2 regions of the Caldalkalibacillus salinus genome follow, and region 2 is predicted to be linked to the other one. Evidence: riboswitches for the same ligand, from Rfam matches in the RefSeq annotation. Region 2 holds a riboswitch; the other holds the start of a gene.

The links. A riboswitch is a leader RNA that binds a small molecule or an ion and turns the genes downstream of it on or off. The one in region 2 is predicted to bind FMN.
Region 1: it holds a riboswitch for FMN, as region 2 does, so the genes downstream of both, ribB (3,4-dihydroxy-2-butanone-4-phosphate synthase) here and ribD (bifunctional diaminohydroxyphosphoribosylaminopyrimidine deaminase/5-amino-6-(5-phosphoribosylamino)uracil reductase RibD) in region 2, are expected to answer to the same signal.

The regions. Positions count from the first base shown of each region.
Region 1 covers NZ_JAERVL010000013.1:6,785-11,825, forward strand. Annotated here, with positions in the region: gene JKM87_RS17900 (hypothetical protein) at 1-385, shown strand, start outside; gene JKM87_RS09430 (GDSL-type esterase/lipase family protein) at 507-1,157, opposite strand; gene ribB (3,4-dihydroxy-2-butanone-4-phosphate synthase) at 1,346-1,978, opposite strand; FMN riboswitch at 2,090-2,275, opposite strand; gene JKM87_RS09440 (MDR family MFS transporter) at 2,349-3,977, opposite strand; gene JKM87_RS09445 (MarR family winged helix-turn-helix transcriptional regulator) at 3,990-4,448, opposite strand; gene metH (methionine synthase) at 4,695-5,041, opposite strand, start outside.
Region 2 covers NZ_JAERVL010000001.1:193,041-198,081, forward strand. Annotated here, with positions in the region: gene lysA (diaminopimelate decarboxylase) at 1-929, shown strand, start outside; gene JKM87_RS00900 (peptidylprolyl isomerase) at 1,000-1,431, shown strand; FMN riboswitch at 1,612-1,801, shown strand; gene ribD (bifunctional diaminohydroxyphosphoribosylaminopyrimidine deaminase/5-amino-6-(5-phosphoribosylamino)uracil reductase RibD) at 2,002-3,108, shown strand; gene ribE (riboflavin synthase) at 3,145-3,810, shown strand; gene JKM87_RS00915 (bifunctional 3,4-dihydroxy-2-butanone-4-phosphate synthase/GTP cyclohydrolase II) at 3,879-5,041, shown strand, end outside.

The DNA.
Region 1 (5,041 bases), on a different contig from region 2:
ACCTCCTACAGTCCTATTACGTTTACCTAAGTATAACATGTCAATATTGCACAAGTATGACAAAAACCCTTTCTCATTTAGGTACAAAGAACTAATTTTGTTCGCCTTCTACTCATTTCGACAAATCCCTTTACTCGACTTTATTGCGCTTGTAGCCGCCATAACCATCGCTTCCTCCATTAAGAAAGCGATCATAGATCCTGTGGCAACTGTGGCAATGGTTGTCTCCTACCATGATGCCGTCCAGGATGAACAGCCCGCTGTTAATATGAAAGAAACGCTAGCAAATGTGTCTAATGGATTTAAAAAATTATTAGCAAAAGAAAATGAACCTCTACCTCAATCATCTTCGGAAGCCAAAGGGGGCGTCTCGCTTAAAGGTTAATCTGGAACAAAACCTTAGTGATTAAGTTTGTGATTAACAGGGATGATGTAGCCCTATGCTCCTGACAGGTGATAGGACAAGGGCTACTCAGTCTCCTATTTATCGTTTCACAAATACCACATTATCGGTACCCTAAGTGATGTAGTTCATTGGCTATGACCTGATAGCCCTCGGCATTGGGATGTAGATGGTCAAGGAATAGCAACTCTTTCTCCCTGCCTTTAAACGCGTGATAAACATCCGTTACTTTGATATGCCCTCCCTCAAATGACCTTAATTCTTTGTTGAATCTTCTAATCCATTTATCTGCTAAAGCTGAGCCTGGATACGGGTTATATAAATCCACGAGCCTGATGATATAGCGCTTTTTTTGCTTCCGTTTAAGGTGGTCAATTTGCTCTAACATGGACTCAAGATTGATGAGGTGAATGTTGAGGGCACGCTCTAGCACTTTCTGATCATGAAAAGCGACGAAGGTATCTGACGCCCGACGTAAATCATTGCCACCTGCCGTAATGGTGATGATTCGAGCATGCTTGATCGCTTGCCGCACCACTTTGTATTCGAGCTTCTTCAAGATCTCACCCGTAGTGGCGCCGTGTTTGGCAAATATGAAATGGTGTATTTCTTTGCCCAGTGTGTTCTCGGCCATTTCTTTGTACCTTTTCACAAACCCTGACTTTAAGATTGCGCCGATTCCTAAGCTGAGAGAATCGCCCAGAGCCACATAAAAAAGAGCATTTTGACCACGCTTTTTCTTTTTTTTAGCCATCTTGATCGTCAACCTTTTCCTTCATAAATTCTATAGCACTCTTTATCTATATATTCAAGAAAGGAATAGGCCGTCACCAGACCATTGATTTCTCCTTTAGAGACGTTAAACTTAGAAACGTCGTTAGTTAGATTTTTACAAGTTGAAGATATCGGATAGCGTACGAAGCAATTGCAATGTCACATGCTTCAAAATGCTAGATATCCATTCTCCCTGCGATATGTGGCAACGTCATCCACGGTTATCATATTAATGCCATACTGATGTGAAAAAGCGATAAGCTCCTGCTCCCTCGCCATATGCCCATCTTCTTTCATGATTTCACAAATAACAGCGGCGGGATAAAGTCCGGCTAGGCGCATGAGATCAATAGAGGCTTCCGTTTGTCCTCTTCTTTCCAACACGCCATTCTGTTTGGCACGTAAGGGAAACACATGCCCTGGCCTAACAAAATCTGTGGCCTTGGCATCCGCATCAATCAATCTCCTAATCGTGGTCGCTCTCTCGTACGCTGAAATTCCTGTTGTAACCCCTTCTAGGGCATCGACAGATACGGTAAACGCCGTTTGGTGTGACTCCTCGTTTTTATTCACCATTTGGGGCAATTCAAGATAAGTGAGACGTTCTCCTAGCATAGGGGTGCAGATGAGACCACACCCATTCCGAGCCATGAAATTGATGTGTTCCCCAGTTACCATTTCAGCCGCGCAGACAAGGTCTCCTTCATTTTCCCTAGACTGATCATCCTGTATGATCACCATCCTCCCCTGTCTTACGTCAGCCATCGCTTGTTCCACTTTGTTCAGAGCGGTTTGTATCATTCAAAAACCTCCTTAAGATTTTTGAATTGAAACAACCTAAAAATGCCTCGCTGTGGTAACGGGGCATGAGGAAATAAGCCTTACGATTATATTTTTTAATCGTAAAGCCACTTGTACCTTCTCCCATCCGGACTATACCGTCGGCCTCAGGTTCTCACTAAGTCAGTCACCCTCCATCACTGGTCCGTCTACAATGCTAACGACAAATAAAACTTTGTGATGAGAAGGTGAGTCGCGGGCTTAAACCTCATGGTTATCACCGCCGGTTGGGACTTTCACCCGACCCCGAAGGTTGTATTCAATTCACTATCACTATATCATAATGCCATTAACATTTGTTTCCTTAATTTCAATCTTTGTTTAAGTCGCTTTAACCATTGGCATGCGTGACTGTCTCTGGTTGTTCACTATAGGTTTGTTCTCTCTCTTTCTGATCAGTTGTTCCGCTGGGATCTTGGTTGGACGTTCTCAACGGTATTTCTTTTAGAAAGAGGGTTAATAGGAATGCTACGGTGACAATGATGGCACTAAACAGAAACACAAAGGTCAAGGCGTCGCTTAACGCGACTTTCAACGTATCAATCAGCTGATCAAAGGCAGGCCGCATCTGCTCTGCTAGCCGTTGTCTGATGCCTTCCAAGGCAGCTGCGTCCATGAGAATCTGTGGATTTTGCATATCTAACTCTCCGGCAACAGCAGACGATGGCATGGTCACATCCGTTTTGTTTAGCCGATCAATTATCCTAGAACTCATCATATACCCCATAATAGCAACACCGACCGTTCCCCCTAATTGTCTACATAACTGGGAAGTGGCTGTGCCTACACCTAAATATTTGTGTGCGACCGCATTTTGGACCGTCAATGTGAAGATAGGCATCGTCAGTCCTAATCCGATGCCGGTGACAATGAGATTGAATATGAGTACAGGTATCGTTGTATCAGGTGTTAGGCTGGTATTGAGATAGATGCCTGTGGCCATAATCCCAAAACCGAGTAAAGCTATGATTTTATACTTCCCTGTTTTGGTGATCAATTGTCCAGCTAGTGCACTACAACTCACCATGGCAATGGTCATCACCATTTCAATTAAGCCTGAGGTTGTGGCCGATCGCCCTAGGACCCCTTGCACGTAAAAGGGGACGTACATGATAACACCGAACATGGCCATTCCTGCTAAGAAAGAGATCGTATTAGAGACCGATACGACACTATTGCTGAACAAATGCAGAGGCACGACAGGACTTTTGACTCTTTTCTCCACCATAATAAAACTGATAAGAGACAGTAACGAGAGTGTAAACAGCCCTATGATTTGATAAGACCCCCATGCATACTCTGTACCGGCCCAACTAAATCCGAGTAATAAACTAAGGATAAATAGGGTCAGTATAAAGGAGCCTAAGAAATCAATTTTTTCTTTTTCCTTAGGTTCCGCTTGTGGATAAAGTCTTAAAATCATAAAGAAAGCGATAATCCCAATCGGAAGGAAAATCCAAAAGACCCATGACCAATGCATGTGGTCCACAATGTAGCCCCCTAATGTGGGGCCAAACAAGCTAGAGAGCCCAAAGACACCCCCCATGAGCCCTTGCCAACGCCCTCTTTCTCGTGGGGCAAACAGGTCTCCTATCGTCGTAAAGGCAGACGACATGATCATCCCACCACCGAATCCTTGTAACCCTCTAAAGATGATTAATTGATAGATATGACTTGAAAAACCACTGAGCACAGCTCCTATCATAAAAATACAAATCCCTGTTAATATGAAAATTTTACGTCCGTATATGTCGGATAATTTACCGACGAGTATCGCTGTCACGCTTGATGTGAGCATATATATGGTAAAGACCCAGTTAAAATACTCCATACCACCAATGTCCGCCACAATTTTAGGTAGTGACGTGGCCACAATGGTCATATTGAGAGCAGCAAATAGCATGACAGACATAATCGCGATCATAATGGTCACTTTTTTTCTCATATCTAAATGTTCCAAGAAGCCATCCTCCTAATCAGACGAATGCTCTGCCTGATATTGATCTAATGCGTGATAAATCTTATTGAGTGAATGTACCGTTGCTGCCAACTCTTCCTCTGAGAATTGGCCGAAAATCGATTCAAACACCTTCACATGCGCTTTTTTTTGATTCAACACGTACGCAAGCCCTTTATCAGATAACGAAATCACAACCATTCTACGGTCATTGGCGTCTCTTCCGCGTTCAATGAGCGCTTGTTTTTCCAGTTTATCGGCGATCCCCGTCGCAGCCCCTGGTGTGATACCGAAATAATGGGCGATGTCTGTCATTTTCATCTTGCCATGCTCGTATATCATAAAGAGTAGGAATAATTGCCCGGGTGAAAGCTCTTGAGCATTCTGTTTCATCACATCGACACTCGAACGGTGCACTTTCTTTAAGGATATCAACAACTGTTCGTAGACGTTCATATCTGCATCTTGACTCATATTAGTCCTCCCATTGCATATCTTTATCTATGTCTATCGTCTTATCATTCTTTTACTAAACAAGTTATATCACTTAAACTTATAAGGCATAAATATTTTATTTACTAAAATATTTATATGTTAAATATAGTGCCTTCCCGAATTAATGTCAATAAAAAGGCATGATAAAAGAGAGGGGTCTTGCACCCTCTCTTTTTGCTAATCATGATATGGATGGATAAGTCCCTTCATTTCTTTTCATTTCTCCTACACACTAAAATACCGGCCCTCAGGATGAGCAAACACCATGGCTGTGACGGACGCTTCTGGCTCCATCATAAAACCTTCGGTCAAGTCTATTCCGATGTCTTCAGGTTGAATCAGCTCAAATAGTTTAGCTTGGTCTTCAAGGTCAGGGCATGCTGGGTACCCGTATGAGACACGAACCCCTTGATATTTCGCCCCGAAGCGGTCTTGCATTGTGAAATCTGTCGGATCGGGAATCCCCCACTGGTCACGCATCAGGTGATGAACGTATTCAGCGAATGCTTCTGCTAATTCTAACGCTAACGCTTGTAAGGCATGACTGCGTAAGTATGCCCCTTCTTCTTTCC
Region 2 (5,041 bases):
AACTCCACTTATTACATGACTTAGCGGCTCAACGTGAGCAGAAAGTTAACATATTATTACGAACAACACCCGGTGTTGAAGCGCATACTCATGAGTACATTACGACGGGTCAGGAAGATTCTAAGTTTGGGTTCAGTCTGACGAATGGTCAAGTCAAAGAAGCGATTAAGCAAGCATTGGGGAAACCCTATTTTGATGTCCTTGGCTTGCATGCTCATATCGGTTCACAAATTTTTGAAAAAGACGGTTTCTTGTTGACGATTCAAAAGATGGTCGAGTTTATAGAAGAGCTGGAACAGGAAGTCGATTGGCACTTACGTGTCTTGAATTTGGGTGGAGGATTTGGTATCCGATACCAAGAAGGTGATACCCCTCTAAAGATACAAGAGTATGTAGAAGCAATGTGTGATGAAGTCCGTCGTACATGGAACGCACGTAAACGACCAGTCCCTGAAATTTGGATAGAACCTGGACGAAGTATTGTTGGAGAAGCAGGGACGACCCTCTATACCATTGGCGCACAAAAGGAAGTGCCCGGTGTTAGACACTATATCTCCGTTGACGGTGGTATGAGTGATAATCTACGTGTGGCCTTATATCAGGCAAAGTATGAATCTGCCATCGCTAATAGAATGAGGGAAAGCTGCGATGAAACTTACACCATAGCAGGTAAGCTGTGCGAAACAGGAGATATTTTAATTTGGGATGCAGAGCTACCGCAAGCCCAACAGGGTGATGTGCTAGCTGTCTCCTGCACAGGCGCTTATGGCTATGCAATGGCCAACAATTATAACCGTATGAGACGACCGGCCGTCTTATTTGTTAATGAAGGGGAGGCCAATCTTGTCATTCGCAGAGAGACATACGAAGATATGATAAAGAATGATCTACCGCTACATGCACCGACGCCTGTTATCCAAAAGCTATAACGGGTGACATGGCATAAACGTTCAAAATGTAGTACAATGGCGTTTGAATAAGAAAAAAGGAAGTGTACGTATGTCAAAACAAGCAAAAGTTACGCTCGAAAACGGTCAAGAGATCGTCATTGACCTCTTTGATCAAGATGCTCCCAATACTGTCGCTAACTTTGAAAAATTAGCAAAAGACGGTTTTTATAACGGATTGACCTTTCATCGGGTGATACCTGGTTTTGTTGCCCAAGGGGGATGTCCTAACGGGACAGGAACGGGTGGACCTGGCTATACGATCAATTGTGAAATTAATGACAACAAACATGAGCGCGGGACTTTGTCCATGGCTCATGCCGGAAGAGATACAGGTGGGAGTCAGTTTTTCATCTGTTTCCAACCACAACCACATCTTGATGGCCAACACACAGCGTTTGGCCAAGTTGTTCGTGGAATGGAAAACGTCGATCAAATTAAGCAAGGGGATATCATGAAGGAAGTCCAAGTAGAGGAACAATAAACGAGCTAAAGGGAGGAGAGTCTATGTGGATTCTTCTCCCTCTTTTTTTAAAGGTAAGGGCTGTCCCTATATGCTTTTAAAGATAAAATAACTATAAAAAAGTAAGTGAAATGAAGCAAAAAGCGTAGACAGCCACCGCAAAAGAGAGTATACTTATCTTGAAATGAAAACTATATACACACGATCCTTCGGGGCAGGGTGAAATTCCCGACCGGCGGTAATAACGTTTATCTGCTTAAGTGAAACATTTAACAAAGTAAATGTAAGCATGGTAAACGTTAGAGCCCGTGACCCGTTCTAACGGTGTTAGAGCGGTGGATCTGGTGAAAAACCAGAGCCGACAGTACAGTCTGGATGGGAGAAGGAAATGGAAAGGTATGTTCAACACGTGTTTCGACTGGCCTATGTTGTCACTTTTGAAAACGGGTGTTGTGTACCTTTATTTCATAATGCGTGATCACTTTTTGATTATAAGTATGGCACGTTACGCCCTGGGGACTTTTTTTCTCAGGGCTTTTTTGCTACCCATTTCCATGTGTCGTGTGTGAACAACAAGAGGGGGCAAATGAATTGAGTCAGAACCAGCACTTAAAATATATGTCGCTCGCCTTGGATCTGGCCGCTGCTCAAAGGGGGCAAACGTCTCCCAACCCCATGGTCGGCGCCGTTATTGTTAAGGATCATCAAATCGTGGGTATGGGCGCCCACTTAAGAGCAGGTGAGGCACACGCTGAGGTGCACGCTTTAAACATGGCAGGAGATAAAGCACAGGATAGCACGATGTACGTCACACTGGAACCCTGTAGTCATTTTGGGCGAACGCCCCCGTGTGCTGATCAGGTGATAGAAGCCGGAATACGAAAAGTGTTCGTAGCGACTTTAGACCCTAACCCGTTAGTGGCAGGGCGGGGGATAAACAAGCTTGAAGAAGCAGGCATTGACGTAAACGTTGGACTGCTTGGGCAAGAAGCCACTGATCTGAATGAAGCTTTCAATTATTATATATTACACAAACGACCGTACGTCACTTTAAAGACGGCTACGACGTTAGATGGCAAAATTGCCACGGTAACAGGGGAAAGTCAGTGGATCACAAATGAAGCCTCCCGTGCTGACGTCCATATACTCCGTCATGAACATGACGCCATACTCGTTGGCGTGCAAACGGTGGTGAAGGATGATCCCCAACTCACCACAAGAATACAGGGTGAACAAGGTCATCATCCGACTCGTGTCATCTTAGATTCGGCCTTGAGTGTGCCTATAGAGGCGAGAATATTGGACACAAGTGTGGCCCCTACATGGATATTCACCACTGATCGGGCTGACGCTATGAAAAAACAGCACCTAGAAGCGCGAGGGGTCAAAGTGATAACGGTGGGAGATGGACCTAGAGTATCGCTTGACCACGTTCTGAATCAATTAGGTGAACAAAAGGTGACTTCCTTACTAGTCGAAGGGGGAGGAGCAGTGAACGCTACATTTCTCAAGGAGCATCATGTACACCGTATGGTACAGTATATCGCACCGAAGCTGATTGGTGGCAACGAGGCTCCCACGCCCTTTAGAGGAACGGGAATGATCCATTTGGCTGATGCACTCGTAATAGAGAATATAAAAGTTGAACAGCTTGGTGATGATATCAAAGTAACGGGGCATGTGAAAAAAACGGGTTAGAGTCAATAATAAAACGAATGTAAAGGAGAGGGCACCATGTTTACAGGAATCATTGAGGAAGTGGGCTATATACAGTCAATGACTAAGACTTCGAAGGATTACAAGGTGTCTATCGCTGCCAGTAAAGTCGTCGAAGATGTGCAGAATGGTGATAGCATATCGGTCAACGGTGCATGTCTAACCGTTGTTAGCTATACGCCTCAAGGCTTTGTGGTAGATGTGATGCCAGAAACTCTTAAAGCGACAAGCTTGGCTCAACTTCAACAGGGAAGTCAGGTGAACTTAGAGCGTGCGATGGCAGCAAACGCAAGGTTTGGTGGACACATCGTCTCTGGACATGTGGATACGGTTGGGAAAATACAAGACAGACGTACAACGGCTAATGCCACATACTTTCACATTGAGTTGGATCAAGATTGGTTAAAATATTTTGTACCAAAAGGTTCAGTGACAGTAGATGGGATCAGTTTAACGGTCATGGAAGTGCAGGATCCTATGATTACGATATCCATTATTCCTCATACATTGTCTGAAACGAACCTTCATGCGAAGCAAGTGGGAGACATGGTGAATATCGAATGTGATGTATTAGCGAAATATATGGAACGGCTCATCAACAAAAGGCTTGAAGGTCATGACATGACGAAGGGTGGTCAGGCAGGCCTCACGCAAGACATTCTGTCTGAGAACGGATTTATGTAAGATATTGTTCTCTTATAAAACAAGTAAAAAGCACGTTATATTTTAAGAAAAAGTAAAGAGGTGACGAAATGTCAAGCGTTTTTGATCCAGTGGAAGAAGCGATCTATGAGTTGATGCAAGGCAATGTCGTTATTGTTGTGGACGATGAAGATCGTGAGAATGAAGGGGATTTTGTTGCACTAGCAGAAAAATGTTCACCTGAATTGATTAACTTTATGGTCACACACGGAAGAGGCCTTGTTTGTGCTCCGATTACAGAGGAAAGAGCGAGAGAATTAGAGTTGAACCCTATGGTTGATCGTAATACAGATGCGCATGGGACAGCATTTACGGTGTCTGTGGATTACAAAACAACCACCACAGGGATTTCCGCTCATGAACGTTCCGACACAATCAAAGCACTAATAGATGAGAAAGTCAAAAAAAGCGACTTTAGACGTCCAGGACACATCTTTCCCCTAATGGCAAAGGATGGTGGCGTTCTCCGTCGGGCGGGCCATACAGAAGCGGCTGTAGATTTGGCTCGCATGAGTGGGGCTTACCCTGCAGGGATCATTTGTGAGATTATGAATGAAGACGGAAGTATGGCGCGTGTACCTGAGTTACGTCAAATCGCCGACCGTTTTGATCTTAAAATGATCACCATTAAAGATATGATTAAGTATCGTAATAGAAAAGACACGCTCATCAATCGAGAGGTAGAAGTGAACCTACCCACAGCGTACGGCACGTTTAAAACGGTTGCTTATACCAATCTAGTGGATGACAAGGAGCATGTGGCCTTAGTGAAAGGAGACATCGACCCAGAAAAACCGACGTTGGTACGCGTCCATTCCGAATGTTTAACTGGAGATGTGTTTGGTTCACACCGTTGCGACTGCGGACCTCAGCTTCATTCAGCGCTTGATACCATTGAAAAAGAAGGTCAAGGTGTTCTGCTATATATGCGTCAAGAGGGCAGAGGAATTGGCCTGATTAATAAATTGAGAGCCTACCAACTACAAGAACAGGGCTATGATACTGTAGAAGCCAACGAAAAATTAGGCTTTGCTGCTGATCAAAGAGACTATGGGATAGGCGCCCAGATCCTCAAAGACTTAGGGATTAAAAAAATGCGCCTACTGACAAACAACCCAAGAAAACGCGCAGGCTTAGAAGGGTATGAACTAGAAGTTGTCGAAAGAGTACCTCTAGAAACAGGACAACATGTTGAAAATAAAAAGTATCTACA